One region of the Halopseudomonas sp. T1L2 genome, then DNA from elsewhere that is predicted to be linked to it. Evidence: predicted binding sites of a transcription regulator. Region 1 holds the regulator's gene; each other region holds the start of a gene.
The links. Region 1 encodes FliA, which starts transcription of late flagellar genes. Its sites were predicted from a motif close to CTAAAGTTTNNNNNNNNNNNGCCGNTAA; they were not measured.

Region 1 (5,932 bases):
CCCCTCGGGCGTGTTATCGGAAGGCCACGCAATGCCGCCTTGAATTTCCATCTCGGCGCTGCGCAGTCACTCAACGTTGCTGCCAGGCAGCGACCTTGAGCAGTCAGACCGGCCGCGCGCTCAGCGTGCGGCAGTTACAGCTGACATCAGAATCCCAGGCTGGAAAGGAGGTCATCAACCTCATCCTGACCGGAAACAACGTCTTCCCTTTTATCGGCATGAATTTGCGGACCTTCACCCCTGGAGGAGGATTTTTTTCCGTCCCCGGGAGATTCACCATGATTGATGCCGGTAATGCGGTCGACCTGTCCCGCCATTCGGACCAGGTTGACCAGGCTCTCTTCGACATCATGCACAAGCGTAGTCACACGCTTGATCACCTGGCCGGTCAGATCCTGATAGTCCTGAGCCAGCAGAATATCGTTCAGATTGGTGGACAGATCCTTGCTGGTCGATTCGGTCTGCTCAAGGAACTCGCCTACCCGGCGGTAGAGGTCGCGAAACTCGTCCGCCGCCATCTCCCGGCGCTGCAGCCGCTGCCAGTCTGCCTTGAGGGCGTTCGCCTGCTGCCCCAGATCAGCGACCTTGGGGACGCTGGCCTCGACCAGATCCATGGTCCGGTTGGCCGCCTTGTCGGTCAGCTGAACCACATAGTCCAGCCGGTCAGAGGCATCGGATATCTTGGAAGTATCGTTGTCACCACCCAGCGCGTGGGTCGTGTCGATCTGAAAATTGACGATGGCATTGTGCAACGCGCGGGTGAGCTGCCCCACTTCGTGATAAAGACCACGGTCGCGTGCCTGATTGATGGCATGAATGACCAGCAACGCTTCACCGAAGTTGCCGCTCTCAAGGTGACCAACCAGCTGGTGCGCATTGTCCTTCAGCGAATGCTCGAATTCCTGAGCGGTCGCCTGGCCGGGATCCTTACTCAAAGCCATAACCTGTACCCCGGTTGATTATTATTTAGCCTGAACTCGCTCAAAGATTTTTTCGATCTTTTCTTTCAAGGCCTGAGCCGTAAACGGCTTGACCACATAGCCATTGACGCCCGCCTGCGCGGCTTCAATGATCTGATCTCGCTTGGCCTCGGCCGTTACCATCAGCACCGGCAGGTGCTTGAGCCGCTCGTCGGCCCGCACAGCGCGTAACAGGTCAATGCCGCTCATGCCGGGCATGTTCCAGTCAGTCACCAGAAAATCGAAACTGCCGCTCTGCAGCATCGGCAACGCGGTGTTGCCGTCATCGGCTTCGGCTGTGTTGGTAAACCCAAGGTCGCGCAACAGGTTCTTGATGATGCGCCTCATCGTCGAAAAATCATCAACGATGAGAATTTTCATATTCTTGTCCAAGTCGACCTCCGTACAAACCAGGGAATGTGCAGGCCTGCACCCCAAAAACCCATCGCAAATAACCAATCAAGCCATAAAAGAAGCTCTGATCAATCAGCTGGAAGCCAGCAGGCTGATCGGATGCACCCTCGAAAACGCCACCTGGACGTCCGGCCCGAAGCCACTACCTGTCGAGCAATCCGAGCATTGTCCGGATGTTGACGACAAAATCAATCATTTCGCCAGCTCATCAGCTTCGAGCGCAACCTAGCAGCACATTGACTGTGCAACTGACTGACCCTGGATTCACTGACACCCAGCACGGCGCCGATCTCCTTGAGGTTAAGCTCCTCATCATAATAAAGCGACAGCAGCAGTCGCTCGCGCTCGGGCAACGTGTCGATTGCCTCGATCAAAGCCGCTCTGAAACGCTCATCCTGCAGCCCGGACGCCGGTTCCTCGCCGCCCTGCACATCTGCCGGCGCACCCGACTCAAGCAGATCATCAAAGCTGAACAACTTGCTGCCGGCGGTATCACTGAGAATCGTATAGTACTCTTCCAGGCTCATCTCCAGCTCGGCGGCAACTTCGTGATCCTTGGCGTCACGCCCGAGCCGCGCCTCGACCGCGCGCATCGCATCACTGACCATCCGCGTATTGCGGTGTACCGAGCGTGGCGCCCAGTCGCCCTTGCGCACCTCGTCCAGCATCGCACCGCGAATGCGGATGCCGGCATAGGTTTCGAAACTGGCGCCCTTGCCGAAGTCGAATTTGCGGGAGGCTTCCAGCAGCCCGATCATACCGGCTTGCATTAGATCCTCCACCTGCACACTGGACGGCAGCCGCCCCAGCAGGTGGTAGGCAATTCGCTTTACCAGCGGCGCATACTGCTCGACGAGTCGATCCTGCTCACCGCGAGAACTCTGTGCTCGTGTATACATGCTCAATCCGCCAGCCTGTGCTGTCATAGGCCAGACCCTGTCGGTTGCACCAGACGTTCGACGAAGAACTCCAGGTGTCCTCGCGGGTTGGCCGGCAGCGGCCAGGCATCAACTTTTTGTGCAATGGCGCGAATTGCCAGCGAGGCCTTGCTGCGCGGAAAGGCTTCAAACACCGCGCGCTGCTTTTGCACTGACTTGCGCACCGCCTCATCAAACGGAACGGCTCCGACATACTGAAGTGCAACGTCAAGAAATCGATCCGTCACCTTGGCGAGCTTAGCAAACACCATGCGGCCCTCCTGCGGCGTGCCGACCATATTCGCCAGCACGCGGAATCGGGTCATCCCGTAATCACGGTTGAGCAGCTTGATCAGGGCGTAGGCATCGGTAATCGACGTTGGCTCGTCACATACCACGACGAGCACCTCCTGCGCCGCCCGCACAAAGCTGACTACCGAATCACCAATGCCGGCCGCCGTATCGACGATCAGCACGTCGATATTGTCACCGATCTCGCTGAACGCCTGAATCAGGCCGGCATGCTGCTGATGGTTGAGGCTCACCATGTTGGCGGCACCCGAGGCGGCCGGCACAATACGAACACCGCCGGGGCCGGTGACCAGAACGTCGCGCAGATCGCACTTGCCCTCCAGCACGTCGGCCAGCGTTGCCTTTGGCTTGAGCCCCAGCAGCACGTCAACGTTGGCGAGACCAAGGTCAGCGTCGAGCAGCACAACGCGCCGTCCCATCTCCGCCAGAGCAAGGCTGAGATTCACCGACACGTTGGTCTTGCCGATGCCACCCTTGCCCCCGGTGACCGCGATTACCTGAACCGGATGTTTGCTGCCCATCTGCGCTGATTACCTTAATCCTGTGAAATTGCTTAACTGGCCCGCTGGCTGTTCATCATACCGGCAAATACGTCGGCCATGGTCTGATCTGCCGGCGCATCATTACCTGCCATACTAACTGCACGACTCACCAGCTGATGCCCGACGGCGCGGCTGATATCGTCGGGAATGCGCTGGCCATCTGCCAGATAGGCTACCGGCAAACCCTGCTCCATCGCCAGCCCCAGCGATTCACCGAGCGTTGCGGCCTCGTCCACTTTCGTCAGAATGCAGCCCGACAGACCGCACGCCTTGTAAGTATGGTAGGCCGCTTTCATCACCCGGTGCTGGCTGGTCGCCGGCAGCACCAGCAGATTGCGTACCCGACGCCCCTGACTGGCCAGGGTGTCGAGCTGGCCGCGCAGGTAGGGATCGTTGGCCTGCAGGCCGGCAGTATCAATCAGAACCAGGCGCTTGCCGGCGAAATCGGCCAGCACGTCATTGAGATCCTGCTGCTCGTCCACCACCTTGACCGGCACATTGAGAATACGGCCCAGGGTGCGCAACTGTTCGTGTGCGCCGATACGATAGGTGTCCATGGTGACCAGAGCAACGTGCTGACTGCCGTGCTTGAGCACGTAACGCGCAGCGAGCTTGCCCAGCGTAGTCGTTTTGCCGGCACCGGTGGGGCCGACCAGCGCGATCACGCCACCGGCATCGAGCGGCTCTTCGCGCAGCACCGGCACACGATGCGCCAGATAGGCCAGCAGCATGCGCCAGGCCTGACGCGGATCACTCACGTCAGAAACCTGACGCAGCAGATCCTGACTGACCTCGGCCGGCAAGCCCATCTGGGTCAGACGGCGCCAGAGACCGGCCTGTTTCGGCTTGTGCTGATTGAGCTGCCCCCAGGCCAGCCCCCCCAGCTGAGACTCCAGCATTTCCCGCAGCCCGGCCAGTTCGGCGCGCATGGCGCTGAGGCTGGCATCTTCAACGGCCGCTGCCGCCGGCGAGCGCTCCGCAGCAGGCCGGCTGGCTGCAGCCGGCGCCGCCGGCTCAACCGGCTCCTGAATCAGCCGATCCAGCAGATCACGGGCCTCCACAGAACCCTGGCGAGCCGCGTGGCGCATGCTGTCACCAAACAGCTGACGATTGACCAGCGGCTGATCGTGGGAGGCCATCTCGCCCACCTCCAGCTCGGCGCGCGCGGCAACGATGCGCTCCTGGGTCTTTTTCAATTCAGCATCCAGACCCGGTGTCGGTGCCGTCAGACGGGGCGCCTCGTAGTCCAGCGCAGCGGTCAGCTCAACGCCACCGGCCACCCGGCGATTGGCGATGATCGACGCATCAGCGCCCAGCTCATCGCGAACCAGCTTCATCGCCTGGCGCATGTCTGCGGCAAAGAAACGTTTGACTTTCATGGCTGACCTCGTCGCTTTTCTGGCACCGCCCGCTGGCGGTTGCTGTCATTCATTCAGAGTGCTGCAGTTCAGTTCTGGCCAACCGTCGCAATGATGGTGACCTGCTTGCTGTCCGGAATTTCCTGGTAGGACAGTACATGGGCGCCCGGGGCTGCGTAGCGTACAAACTTGGCCATCATCATTCGAATCGGCCCCGCCACCAGCAGTACTGCCGGCTTGCCCTGCACTTCCTGCCGTTGTACGGCATCAGACAGTGAGCGCTGCAACTTCTCGGCCATGCCAGGCTCCAGCAACATACCGTCGTCGGCGCCCTGACCGGCCTTCTGCATACTCTGTAGCAACATCTGTTCCAACCTTGGCTCCAGCGTGATCACAGGCAGCTGAGAGTCAAGCCCCACAATGCTTTGCACGATTGAGCGTGACAACGCGACACGCACAGCGCCGATCAGCGCGCCGGTATCTTGACTCTTGTTCGCGTTGTTGGCGATGGCCTCGGCGATGGTCCGGATGTCACGAACCGGCACCTGTTCCTGCAGCAGGCCCTGCAGCACCTTGAGCAGGTTGGACAGGGAGATCAGCCCCGGCACCAGCTCCTCGGCCAGCTTCGGCGACGCCTTGGCCAGCACCTGCATGAGCTGCTGCACTTCCTCATGACCAATCAGCTCGTGGGCGTGCTTGTAGAGAATCTGGTTGATATGGGTGGCAACCACGGTGCTGGCGTCAACCACGGTATAGCCGAGTGACTGCGCCTGATCCTTCTGGTTAGGCTCAATCCAGACTGCGTCCAGACCAAACGCCGGATCCTTGCCGGGCACACCCTTGATCTCGCCAAAAACCTGACCCGGGTTGATCGCCAGCTCACGGTCGGGGTAGATCTCGGCCTCGGCCACACCCACGCCCATCAGCGTCAGGCGGTAGGCATTGGGCGCCAGATCAAGGTTGTCGCGGATATGGACCGAAGGCATCAGAAAGCCCAGATCCTGCGAAAGTTTCTTGCGAACGCCCTTGATCCGCGCCAGCAGCTGCCCACCCTGATTGCGATCAACCAGCGGGATGAGTCGATACCCGACTTCAAGCCCGACCATGTCAACCGGGGTCACATCATCCCAGCCAAGCTCGCGGGCCTCCGGCGCCTGAACGGCCGGCAACTGGGCCTGCTGACGCTCTTCCTGCACCTTTTCTTCCTCCTTGGCCTGCTGACGCTTGGCGATGAGGTAGGCACCCGCCGCCGCAATCGCACCGAGACTGAGGAAAGAGAAGTGCGGCATGCCAGGGATAAGCCCCATGACGATCAGAATCGCCGCAGCCACCGCCAGCGCCTTGGGTGAGGCAAACATTTGACGCTGAACCTGCGCCCCCATGTCTTCCGAGGAGGAAACCCGGGTCACCATGATCGCCGCGGCAGTCGA
Region 2 (5,932 bases), 330 kb from region 1:
TCAACGCTGAAGACAGCGCCAAGAAATGACCACACCGCCCTTGCCAACCTGATGCACAGACCATCATCCTGCTCCCGGAAAGAAAACCTGATTAACACTCTGTCAGAGATTGACACATTGTCAACAAATGACAGACTGTTTTTTACTACCGCAATCGAGAGAGCCGATGAGCGCCAACGAACGCAGAGAACGGGAAAAGCAGGAACGCCGGGAAAGCATTCTCGACAGTGCCGAACAGTGCTTCTTCAGCAAGGGTTACGAACGCACCGCAATGGATGAGATCGCCCGCGGCGCACAGCTCAGCCGCGCCCTCCTGTATGTCTATTTCAAGGACAAGGCGGCGATCATGCGAGGGCTTATGCTGCGCGCCGGACAGCAGTTGCTCACGCGCTTTCAGGCCGCACAGACAGCCGGCGGCAGCGGCCTGGAGCAGTTGCAGCGTATCGGCTGGAGTTATTACCAGTTCAGCGTTGAGGCGCCGGACTACTTCGACCTGCTGACCGATGCCAGCACCTTTTCTCATCTGGTCGACAGCGATGAGCAGCTGCAGGAGTTGGCCAGTTGCTACGACCAGTCGATGGCCTGCATGATCCAGTCACTCACCGATGGTGTCGCCGACGGCAGTCTGCACCCTGAGCGCGTGGCAGACCCCGTGTTGACGGCCTGCTACCTGCGTGGTGCGCTGCATGGCGTGATCCTGCAGACACGCCAGCCAGACCCCTGTGAGCAGCCACAAATGCCCGCCGAGCAGCTGATTGGCTACACCCTGCAGATGCTCAACCATTCCATGCGTGCCTGAACCCCGGGCTTGTTATCCGCAGTGGCTGCGCCCATGATGGGTCAGGTATTTATCCCAAGGAGAATCCCATGCCCTGGTATGGATGGCTTTTCATGGTGCTGGCGTTGGGCAGCATAATCGGCAGCCTGCTTTTGCTGCGCGACAACGCCGGCAGCAACCGTGTCAGCCCGGAGACACTGGCCAAGGTCAAGGCCCGCGAAGCGCAGCTCAAGGCTGAGGAAGCCGAGGAAGAAAAGCGCTGAACAACGCGGTAGACTATGCCGCTGATACGCCAGACTTCAACCAGGCGCCGCCGCGGCGCCGCATCTACACGACGCTGACAAACCATGGTCAATTCACTACAAGCTCAACTGCTCAAGGCCGGACTGGTCGACGAGAAGAAACTCAAGCAGGCGCAACGCGCCAAGAAGAAGGAAGCCAAGGCCCAGCCGGCTGGTGACGCTGGCCCCAGCGCTGCGCAAAAAGCCCGCGAACAAAAGGCCGAACGTGACCGCGAACTGAACCAGCAGCGCCAGGCCGAAGCCGCACGCAAGGCGGCCGAAGCCCAGGCCAAGCAGATGATCGAACAGAACGTGGTCGATCGCACCGGTGGCGAAACGCCCTATCAGTTCGTCAGCAAGAACAAGATCAAGAAGATCCACGTTACCGAGGACCAGTTCGGCCTGCTCAGCCGCGGTCGCCTGGGCATTACCCGGCTGTCAGGCGGCTTCGTGCTGATCCCCCTGGACATCGCCGAAAAAGTCCGCGAGCGCGCCCCCCACTGGCCTGTCCATGTTGCAGAAGTGAAGAAAGAAACGCCTGCAGAGGACGATCCGTACGCAGGATACGAAATCCCCGACGATCTGATGTGGTAAAGCAAATCGGCCGCCCAAGGGCGGCCGATTTGTTCAGGCGTCTACTTCCCCAGCCGGAGTCATCGGCTCGTTACCCGCCCCCTTCTCCTCACGATCGTGCTGTCGCTGACGCTCCTGATCGTAATCGGCCTCGGAACAACTGGGCTTGTGCATAAAGGTCTTTGAAACGTCGATCAGCCCCACATGCTCAATGGTGCGGCGGCCAATCAGCACCGGATAGTTCATGTCACCCCGGTCACGCAGGGAAAACTGCTCCTCGTAAACCCGGTCGCCCATGCAGATCGACATCTTGACCACCGGCCGGCGATCAGACCCACCCGCACCGCGCACCAGAATGCGGCGAAACACCGGGCGCTCAAAGTGCATGGTGACCATCTCGTCGGTGTCTGCATCACGCACCGGCACATCGTAGCGGACCCATTCGCGGCCCATGTGCTCGAACTCCTCGATATTGACCGCATGCATCGACGAGGTCAGTGCGCCGGAATCCACCTTGATCTTGACCGCCGTGTATTCAGGCAGAATGAGGCCCTTCTCGATCCACCCGACGACTCTGGGTCCGAACCGAACCGGCTCATCCGCCGCCGACACACCCGTTCCGGCCATGGCACACCACAGACCAACCGATAACGCTGCCACTTTCACTACTGACCGCATGAGATACCCTTACCTTGGTTGACCACCAGCCTTGCAGCCGGCGAAACAGAGCGTGCGACACCGCGCACCTTATAAGCAAAGATCACAAAAACAGATAACCCCTTGCAAGCCCGGCTCGCTTGCAGTCAAATCGCCAGCACGGATGACGGGAAAATACCGCTCAGGTTTTGACGTATTCAACCGATAACCTTAAGGCCACTGCGAACAGGATTCGTTGCCGGCACCACTAAAAAATAATAGACACAAGCACAAGGCGTGCGGAGGTTTCATGAAGCTGTTGCGCAACATTCGAATCAGTCAGCGAGTTTGGCTGATCATGATTATTGCCCTGGCCAGCACCCTGATGACAGAAGGGCTTTCGCTGTCCAACCTGCATCGGGAAATCCGCGACGGCGAAATCGTCAAGGCAACCCATCTGGTCGAGGTTGCGCATGATCTCATGGCCTTCTATCACCAGAAAGAGCTCAACGGCGAACTGACTGGTGAGCAGGCCCGCAAGGAAGCCCTTAGTGCACTGGCTGCGCTGCGCTATGACGGGAACGAATATTACTGGGTAAATGACATGAACAACATCATGATCATGCACCCGCTTGCTCCCCAGACAGTCGGCACCGACCTCTCAACCATGCGCAACCAGGAAGGCGTCAATGTTATCGCCGAAATGGTACGCAAGGCACGCAGCGAAGGCACCGCAAGCTTCCAGTACTCCTGGCCCAAACCGGGCGAGGAGGAAGGTTCACAGAAGATCGCTGCATTCAAGCATTTCAAGCCCTGGGACTACATGGTGGGCACAGGCATCTATGTTGACGCCATGCAGGCCAAATTCCGCGACGCGCTGATCAATTCACTGGTTGTCAGCGTCCTGGTGATTCTGGTCATGTTCATGCTGCTGTTTGTCATCGGCCGGAGCATTTCCCAGCCGCTGGACAAGATCGTCAACGCCATGCGCGGCATTGCCAGTGGCGAGGCCGACCTGACCCGCCGCCTGGACGACGACGCCCGCGATGAACTGTCGCAGATCGCCAGTTACTTCAACCGCTTCAACCGCAACCTGGCCGACATCATTGGCCAACTGGGTGACAGCGCACGTCAACTGATCAGCTCCAGCCAGCAGCTGGACCAGATCAGCAACAACAGCCTGCGCGACATGAGCCGCCAGTCAGAACGCATGGAGCTGATGGCCACCGCCATCAACGAAATCACCTACGGCGTTCAGGACGTAGCCCAAAACGCCAACGCCGCCGCCCAGGAGGTAGAAAACGCCAACCAGGGCGCAGCCAACGGCCGCCAGCAGGTCGAACAGACCATCCATGAGATTCGCTTGCTGTCCGACAGCGTCAATACCGCCGTCCAGCATATGGAAACCCTGTCCAGCGATGCCCATGAAATCACCTCGGTACTGGATGTGATCCGCAACATCGCCGAGCAGACCAACCTGCTGGCACTCAACGCAGCCATTGAGGCGGCACGCGCCGGCGAGATGGGTCGTGGCTTTGCCGTGGTGGCCGATGAAGTGCGCAATCTGGCCCAGCGCACCCAGCAGTCGACCGAAGAAATTCACAATATGATCAGCAAGCTGCAGACCAATACCCAGACGGTCGTCGGCGTGATCAATGAAAGCAGCCGCCACTCTCAGGCGAGCGTAGACCAGGTGAACGAAGCCGGCGCGGCACTCGAACAGATTGCCCAGTCGATGCAGCAACTGGTCGCACTCAACGCCTCGATTGCCAGCGCAACCACCCAGCAGTCAACCGTGGTCGAAGACGTCAATCGCAACGTCACCGAAGCGGCGGAACTAGCCCGCGAGACCACCGACGGCGCCCGCGAAACCGCGCAGGCCGGTCAACATCTCGCCAGCCTGGGCCGGCAGATCGATGAGCTGGTGCGCCGCTTCAGAATCTGATTGGACTGCTGCAGCGAAAAGCCCAGCCCGGATTCCCGGGCTGGGCTTTTTTGTGATTCATCGAGTCAGCCCGTGGGAATGCGACAAGGGCGTATTCCAGGGCAGTTAACCGAATACTCGAATGATCGAGTGTGCACCGGGGTTCGTCCCGTTTACGCGGGCGAGTAGCGCAGGATTGGCAGGATAAAGGACGGCAGCCTGTCTGAGGAGCGTAGCGACGAGTTCTGCCGGCCCCTGCCAAGCCGAGCAACGCAGCGAACCCGCAGGGCCGCGTAGCCGGGTGCCCGGGGGATCGCCAAAGGGGGCTGGGCAAGCAGCCCCCCTTGGCTCGCCGTGAAGGCGAAATGGGGACTCGGTGGCAGCACCATGCTGAACAAATCAAACATCTGCTTGCGCGCCGCCTACCCCCTCGCATATCGCATCAGGAAACAGCACGACAGTTCTTGCCCCTGGCATTCCGCCAAGAACCACAAAAAAGCCCTGCCCGGTTTCCCGAGCAGGGCTTTTTTGCACCTCAATGCGTTACAGCACCATCACCGCAATCCAGCCGAAAATGATCAGCGGCAGGTTGTAGTGGATAAAGGTCGGCACCACGGTGTCCCAGATGTGGTTGTGCTGCCCATCCACGTTCAGACCCGCAGTCGGGCCGAGGGTCGAGTCAGACGCGGGGGAACCGGCATCACCCAGCGCCGCAGCAGTGCCGACCAGAGCAACAATCGCCGCCGGGCTGAAGCCCAGCTGCATTGCCAGCGGTACATAGATTGCCGCGATGATCGGAATGGTCGAGAACGACGAACCGATACCCATGGTAATCAGCAACCCGACCAGCAACATCAGCAGCGCCGCCAGCGCACGATTATCGCCAATCACTGCCGCAGAGCTGTCGACCAGTGTCCCGATGGCGCCGGTAGCCCGCATTACTTCGGCAAAGCCGGCGGCGGCAATCATGATAAAGCCGATCATGGCCATCATCTTCATGCCTTCGGTGAAGACACCGTCAGCCTCACGCCAGCGCACAACTCCCGACACCGAGAAAATCACGAAGCCGGCGAGCGCGCCCATGATCATCGAATCCAGCCACAGCTGAATGACAAAGGCTGCGACCACGGCGGCGAGCGCAACCAGCAGCGACATCGGGTTGTAACGGCTTTCCGTACGCTCTACCTCGCTGATCCGCTGTTCATCGTAGGCACGCGGCTTGCGATAACTGATAAAGACCGCCACCAGCAGACCGAACAACATGCCCAGCGCCGGCAGTGCCATGGCATGCATGACATTGACACCGTCCACCACAACGCCGCTTTCGGCAACATTGGCCAGCAGAATGTCATTGAGGAAAATGCCGCCAAAACCGACCGGCAGGAACATGTAGGGGGTAATCAAGCCAAAGGTCAGCGCACAGGCTACCGCGCGACGATCCAGTTGCAAGCGCGCCATCACGAACAGCAACGGCGGCACCAGCAACGGGATAAAGGCAATGTGGATAGGCAGGATATTCTGTGACGATATTGCCACCCCCAACAGCACCAGCAACAGCATCAGCTTGAGTACCGTGCCGCTGCCCTCTCGGCGGCTGTCTACCAGTCGCAGCCCCTTATCGGCCAGCGCGTGCGCCAGACCCGACTTGGCGATTGCCACGGCAAAGGCACCCAGCAAGGCATAACTCAGAGCAATATTTGCGCCCTTGCCCAGTCCTGATTGGAAGGTGCTCAGCGTCGT
Region 3 (5,932 bases), 410 kb from region 1:
ACGGTTTGCCGTCGGGCAGGGTGGCGTTGAGGAACATTTCGCGGGCCAGGTACTGCGGGTCGGTGAACATGTCGGCGGCTGAATAGATCTTGCTGGCGGGGACTTCGGCCTGTTCCAGCACCTGCAATACCTGCTCCTGTGGCAGGCTGGCGGCCCAGCGGTCAATCAGCGTGTACAGCTCGTCGCGTCTGGCGTCACGGCCGGCATTGTCGGCCAGGGTCGGGTCGGCGGCCAGATCATCACGGCCAATGGCGCGCATGAAACGCTGGAAGATGGCATCGCCGTTGGCGCCGATCTGTACTGCCTTGCCGTCGCTGCAGGTGTGGATGGAGGAGGGGGTGATGCCGGGCATGATGTTGCCGGTGCGCTCGCGCACGAAGCCCATTACATCGAATTCGGGCACCATGCTTTCCATCATCGCGAAGACGGCTTCGTAGAGCGCGACGTCGACAATCTGGCCCTTGCCTTGATTGACCTCCCGGTGCCGCAACGCCATCAGCGCGCCAATCACGCCCCAGAGCGCGGCGATGGAGTCACCGATGGAAATGCCGGTACGCACCGGCGGACGGTCCTCGAAACCGGTGATATAGCGCAGCCCGCCCATGGATTCGCCAACGGCGCCAAATCCGGGCTGGTCCTTTTGCGGGCCGGTCTGACCAAAGCCGGACAGCCGCACCATCACCAGCCCCGGGTTGAGTGCATGCAGGGTATCCCAGCCCAGCCCGAGCTTTTCCAGCGTGCCTGGGCGAAAGTTCTCGATCAGGATGTCGGCATCGCCGAGCAGCTGTTTGAGCACATCGATGGCGTCGGGATCTTTCAGGTTGAGGGTCAGCGATTGCTTGTTGCGGGCCTGCACAAACCACCACAGTGAGGTGCCCTCGTAGAGCTTGCGCCACTTGCGCAATGGATCGCCGCCATTGGGTGACTCGACCTTGATGACCTCGGCGCCGAACTCGGCGCAGATGCGAGCGGCGAAAGGGCCGGCGATCAGGGTGCCGAGTTCGATGACCTTGAGGCCGGCGAGGGGTTTGGCGGCGTTCATACGGGCTCCGGATGCGGTGGCTGGGCCGCCAGTGTAGGGCAAAGGCGGCGGCCGCGGAACGCTGCTCAGTGCTTGATCGCCTCTGCAAACTGGCCGATGGCATCGACCACCCGCTGCGCCTCGTCGCGGATCTCCAGCATCACCTCGCCGGCCCGGTTGGCCAGCACCACGCCCTGTTCCGACTTGCTGCGGCTGCCGGCCATGCCGTCGACCGCGCGATGGGCCAGCTCCATGTTCTGCTGCACCACCTCGTTGATCTCCAGGGTGGCCTGGGCGGTGCGCGCGGCGAGGTTGCGCACTTCGTCGGCGACCACGGCGAAACCGCGCCCCTGCTCGCCGGCGCGGGCGGCCTCGATGGCGGCGTTGAGGGCCAGCAGGTTGGTCTGGTCAGCGATGCCGCGAATGACCTGAACGATGCTGTTGATGCGCTCGGACTGACTGTTCAGCGCATTGATTTGTTCGGACACATTGTCCAGATCGCCAGCGATAGAGCGCACTACATCGATCGCTTCCTGCACGGTTGCCGCGCCGTCGCGCGCACTGCCATCGGTTTCAGCGGCGATCTCGAAGGCGAGTTTGGCCGCGGCGGATTCGGCATCGCGGCGTTCGATCTGGGCGGTGATGTCACTGGCGAACTTGACGAAGCCATAGAGCCTGCCGCTGGCGTCGTAGAGCGGGTTGTAGGTGGCGCGCAACCAGATGATCTGGCCGCTGCGGGTTATGCGCTGGAAGATGTCCGAGAGAAACTCACCCCGGTTCAGGCGCTGCCAGGCCTGCTCGTACTGTCTGCTGCTGGCGACTTCGGGGCTGCAGAACATCCGGTGGTGCTTGCCCTTGATCTCGTCCAGGCGGTACCCCATGGTGCGCAGGAAGTTGTCATTGGCGGTGACGATCTCGCCGTCCCGGGTGAATTCAATCACCGCCATTGACCGATTGATGGCATTCAGCAGACTCTGGTGTTGCTGTTCGGCCTGTACTTCCCGGGTGATATCAAAGGCCAGTTTCACTACCTTCGATACCCGCCCGTTAGCGCCAATGACCGGGATGTAGCTCGCCTCCAGCCAAACCTGTTTGCCGTCTTTGGCTATGCGATCAAAACGGTCACTGAAACTCTCGCCGCTGGCCAGACGCTGCCAGAAGCGGCGGTATTCGTTACTGTTGACCAGTTCCGGTGCGCAGAACAGGCTGTGCCTGCGGCCACGCACTTCCTCAAGCTGATAGCCGACAACGTTCAGGAACGCAGTGTTGGCATCGAGAATCTCGCCCTCTGGGGTGAATTCGATCCAGGCGATGTTCTTGCGGATTGCATTGAGGATGTGCGACTGGGTTGCGAGCAGTTGCTGACTTCGTTGAAGCTCTGCTTTGAGACGTGCTCCGAACATGACAACCTCTTGGTGGCGCGGATAGATGAGCGTGCTTGCAGGGTATAACTGAATCGGCCGACATGCGTCGGACTTGAACCAATACTCCGGCGTCAGGCCGTTTTTTTTACGCGCCTCAGGCCTGTGCTCGGGGCTGTGCATCAAATTGATCAGGAGGATGAATTGGCTAGCAGTCTGCTTGTGTTACTGGATGATATTGCAACAGTACTGGACGACGTCTCGGTCATGACCAAGGTTGCCGCCAAGAAGACGGCGGGCGTGCTGGGTGACGATCTGGCGCTTAACGCTCAGCAGGTTGCCGGTGTGCGGGCCGAACGGGAGTTGCCGGTGGTGTGGGCCGTAGCCAGGGGCTCGTTTCGCAATAAGCTGATTCTGGTGCCGGCGGCGCTGCTGATCAGCGCCATTGCCCCCTGGGCTATCACGCCGCTGTTGATGCTGGGCGGGGCATTTCTCTGTTACGAGGGCGCAGAAAAGCTGGCACACCGGTTTCTGCATGACACCGAGGCCGAGCACCGGCAGACGCTGCAGGACGAGCAGGTGGATCTGGTTGAACGGGAAAAAGCCAAGATTGCTGGCGCGGTGCGCACCGACTTTATCCTCTCCGCCGAGATTATCGCCATCACGTTGGGTACGGTAGCCGACGCCGATTTCGTCAAACAGTTGGTTGTGCTGGCGGGAATTGCCGTGGTGATGACCATCGGCGTCTACGGGCTGGTTGCCGGTATTGTCAAACTGGATGACGGCGGGCTGGCGCTGACCCGCAAGGACAGTCCGTTGCTGCAGCGACTCGGGCAGGGCGTCCTCGATATGGCACCCTGGCTGATGAAAACGTTATCGGTCGTGGGGACGGCTGCGATGTTTATGGTCGGCGGGGGTATCCTGACGCACGGCCTGTCGGTAGTGCATCACTGGATCGAGGACAGCGCCGAGCGGGCGGCGGACCTGCCCTATATCGGCACCGTGCTGGATGGTCTGCTGCCAACCCTGCTCAATGCCGGTTTCGGGGTGGCCGCCGGTGCCCTGCTGGTGGGAGTGATTACGCTGGCTGGCCGTCTTCGGCGCTGAATCTGGTATCAGGGCGTCAGGGTGTGGGCGTGGGTATTGAGATCCTCGCCCAGCCGGTACTGGTTGTTGCCGCTGCGCTTGGCGCTGTACATGGCCAGGTCGGCGGCATGGATCAGCTTGTCCAGGGTGGCGGCATGATCGGGGAACAGGGCAACGCCCAGACTGGCACCAATACGGTAGTCGCGGCCCTGCAGGGTGATCACCGGCGCGAGACTGGCAAACAGTTTCTCGCTGATCTGGTGGGCCTCGTCAGTTACCCGGCTGCTGCGCGATAGCCCCTCGAGCAGGACGACAAACTCGTCCCCGCCCAGTCTGGCGACCATGTCAGAGCTGCGCACTGCGCTGCGCAGACGCTGGGCAACCGCCAGTAACACCTCGTCGCCACTGGCGTGGCCGAGCTGGTCGTTGATTGCCTTGAACTGGTTCAGGTCGATAAACACCAGAGCCAGACGCGTTTGCCGGGCTCTGGCCCTGGTCAGGGCTTCAAACAGTCGCTGCTCCAGCATCAGCCGGTTGGGCAGGCCGGTCAGCGGGTCCTGGTGGGCGCGCTGTTCCAGTTCCCGAACCGAGCGCTTTTCTTCGGTGATATCGCGTACGACACCCATCATCTTGACCGGCTGCCCGTGTTCGTTCTTGACCACGTTGCCGGTTTCCCGAACCCAGTGCACGCTGCCATCCGGCCAGATGACCCGGTACTCCTCGTCGTGGTTTTCGCCGGTGTCGATACAGCGCTGTTCGCCGGCCTTGACCCGCTCGCGGTCCTCCGGGTGCACGCTGTCGCAGAACAGGCTGTAGGAAGGCGTCACTTCGCCCGGTTGATAGCCAAACATGCCGTAGATGGCTTCCGACCAGTACAGTCGATCGGTACCGATATCCCAATCCCAGGTGCCGATGCGGGCGAAGTACTGGCTGCGCTTGAAGCGCTCCATGGCCTCGCTGCCGGCTTGCTGCTCTGCCGTCGGGTGCAGCAGCAGTATCCGCTGGCGACCGATATCGGGCAGCCGGGTCAAGTCCTGCTGAGTTTGCTGGTCGCCTCTGCGCAGCAGTGTCTCCATGCGCTGCATCGGCGCCGGCAGCGTATCCAGCATCGGTAGCCAGCGGGTTATCGGTTGGCCGGTCGGGTCGGTTTTCTCAGCGGGGTCGAGCAGGCGTGCGGCGGCAGGATTGTGCCAGCGTACCCGCTGGCGGCGGTCCAGGATCAGCAGACCGTTGGGGGACAGGTCCAGCAACCGGCGAAAGGTCCTTGCGCGCCGGTGCTCGCGCCAGAGCGCCGCACCGGTCAGCAGGACAATGATCGCAAGCGTGACAAGGAGTAGGAGCATCATCGGCTGTCGTGGCTTAGGGGTGCATCAAGTATACCCTCGGCAGCATCGCTGGCCAGTTTTTATGGCGTTTTGCCATATTGTGCTGCACACGGCATTGGCGGGGTGAATACGCTACACTGCGTGCCCGTTTTTCTGATGGACACATTTGCGATGGCCCTGCAGGCAACCCCTTACAAGGTTCAGCTGAATATCACCGACACCGACCTGGGTGTGTACGAGAACGTGCGCATGACCGTTGCCCGTCACCCGTCGGAGACCGAAGAGCGGCTGGCGGTTCGCCTGTTGGCCTACGCCCTCTGGTACCACGAGCGTCTGACGTTCGGTCGCGGGCTGTCGGATGTTGATGAACCGGCACTGTGGCTGAAAACCCTGGATGACCGGGTCGAACACTGGATTGAGGTTGGTCAACCCGATGCCGATCGCATGACTTGGTGTTCGCGCCGTGCCGAGAAGGTATCGGTGCTGGTGTATGGCAATACTCGGGTATGGATCAGCAAGCAGCTGTCTGCTGTCGCGTCGCTGGCCAACCTGAATGTGGCGGCCCTGCCCGAGGAGCCTCTGCAGGCGCTGTCTACCGATTTGCCGCGCAGCATCGACTGGGGTGTGATGATCAGCGATGGCGTACTGTACGTCAGCGATGGCGATCTGCAGCACGAGCTGCCGATCGAATGGTTGCAGGGCGAGCGTTGAGCCGATGCAGATAGAAACTCGCCCCTTGCCGCCTGCGCTGCCCGCTCTGGGCAGTCTGCCGCCGCTGCTTACACGCCTGTATGCCGCCCGCGGCGTGCTGAACGAGGCAGAGCTGGACCGGAGGTTGCAGGCTCTGTTGCCGTTTAACGGCCTGCTCGGTATTGATCGGGCGGTCGCGGTGCTGGAGCAGGCGCTGCGTTCGCGCCAGTCGATCCTGATTGTGGGTGACTTCGACGCCGACGGCGCCACGGCCAGCAGCGTTGCCGTGCTGGCGTTGCGCATGCTGGGTGCGGCGCAGGTCGACTATCTGGTGCCCAACCGCTTCGAGTACGGCTATGGTCTGACGCCGGAAATTGTTGAAGTAGCGCTGACCCGCTCGCCGCAGGTTCTGGTTACAGTCGACAACGGCATCTCCAGCATCGACGGCG

Region 2: the regulator FliA is predicted to act here: its motif matches at 2,470-2,497, upstream of ACZ5WQ_RS06515 (methyl-accepting chemotaxis protein).
Region 3: the regulator FliA is predicted to act here: its motif matches at 2,475-2,502, upstream of ACZ5WQ_RS09970 (methyl-accepting chemotaxis protein).

The regions. Positions count from the first base shown of each region.
Region 1 covers NZ_AP040865.1:1,717,221-1,723,152, forward strand. The annotation lists gene ACZ5WQ_RS07955 (protein phosphatase CheZ) at 147-941, opposite strand; gene ACZ5WQ_RS07960 (chemotaxis response regulator CheY) at 963-1,340, opposite strand; gene ACZ5WQ_RS07965 (RNA polymerase sigma factor FliA) at 1,562-2,299, opposite strand; gene fleN (flagellar synthesis regulator FleN) at 2,296-3,123, opposite strand; gene flhF (flagellar biosynthesis protein FlhF) at 3,156-4,523, opposite strand; gene flhA (flagellar biosynthesis protein FlhA) at 4,592-5,932, opposite strand, start outside.
Region 2 covers NZ_AP040865.1:1,389,047-1,394,978, forward strand. The annotation lists gene ACZ5WQ_RS06490 (efflux RND transporter periplasmic adaptor subunit) at 1-22, opposite strand, end outside; gene ACZ5WQ_RS06495 (TetR/AcrR family transcriptional regulator) at 167-799, shown strand; gene ACZ5WQ_RS06500 (DUF2897 family protein) at 868-1,041, shown strand; gene ACZ5WQ_RS06505 (DUF2058 domain-containing protein) at 1,126-1,653, shown strand; gene rloA3 (retropepsin-like aspartic peptidase RloA3) at 1,687-2,310, opposite strand; gene ACZ5WQ_RS06515 (methyl-accepting chemotaxis protein) at 2,579-4,213, shown strand; gene ACZ5WQ_RS06520 (Na+/H+ antiporter family protein) at 4,736-5,932, opposite strand, start outside.
Region 3 covers NZ_AP040865.1:2,128,533-2,134,464, reverse strand. The annotation lists gene ACZ5WQ_RS09975 (CaiB/BaiF CoA transferase family protein) at 1-1,042, opposite strand, end outside; gene ACZ5WQ_RS09970 (methyl-accepting chemotaxis protein) at 1,108-2,424, opposite strand; gene ACZ5WQ_RS09965 (DUF808 domain-containing protein) at 2,587-3,489, shown strand; gene ACZ5WQ_RS09960 (diguanylate cyclase domain-containing protein) at 3,498-4,814, opposite strand; gene ACZ5WQ_RS09955 (YaeQ family protein) at 4,965-5,504, shown strand; gene recJ (single-stranded-DNA-specific exonuclease RecJ) at 5,509-5,932, shown strand, end outside.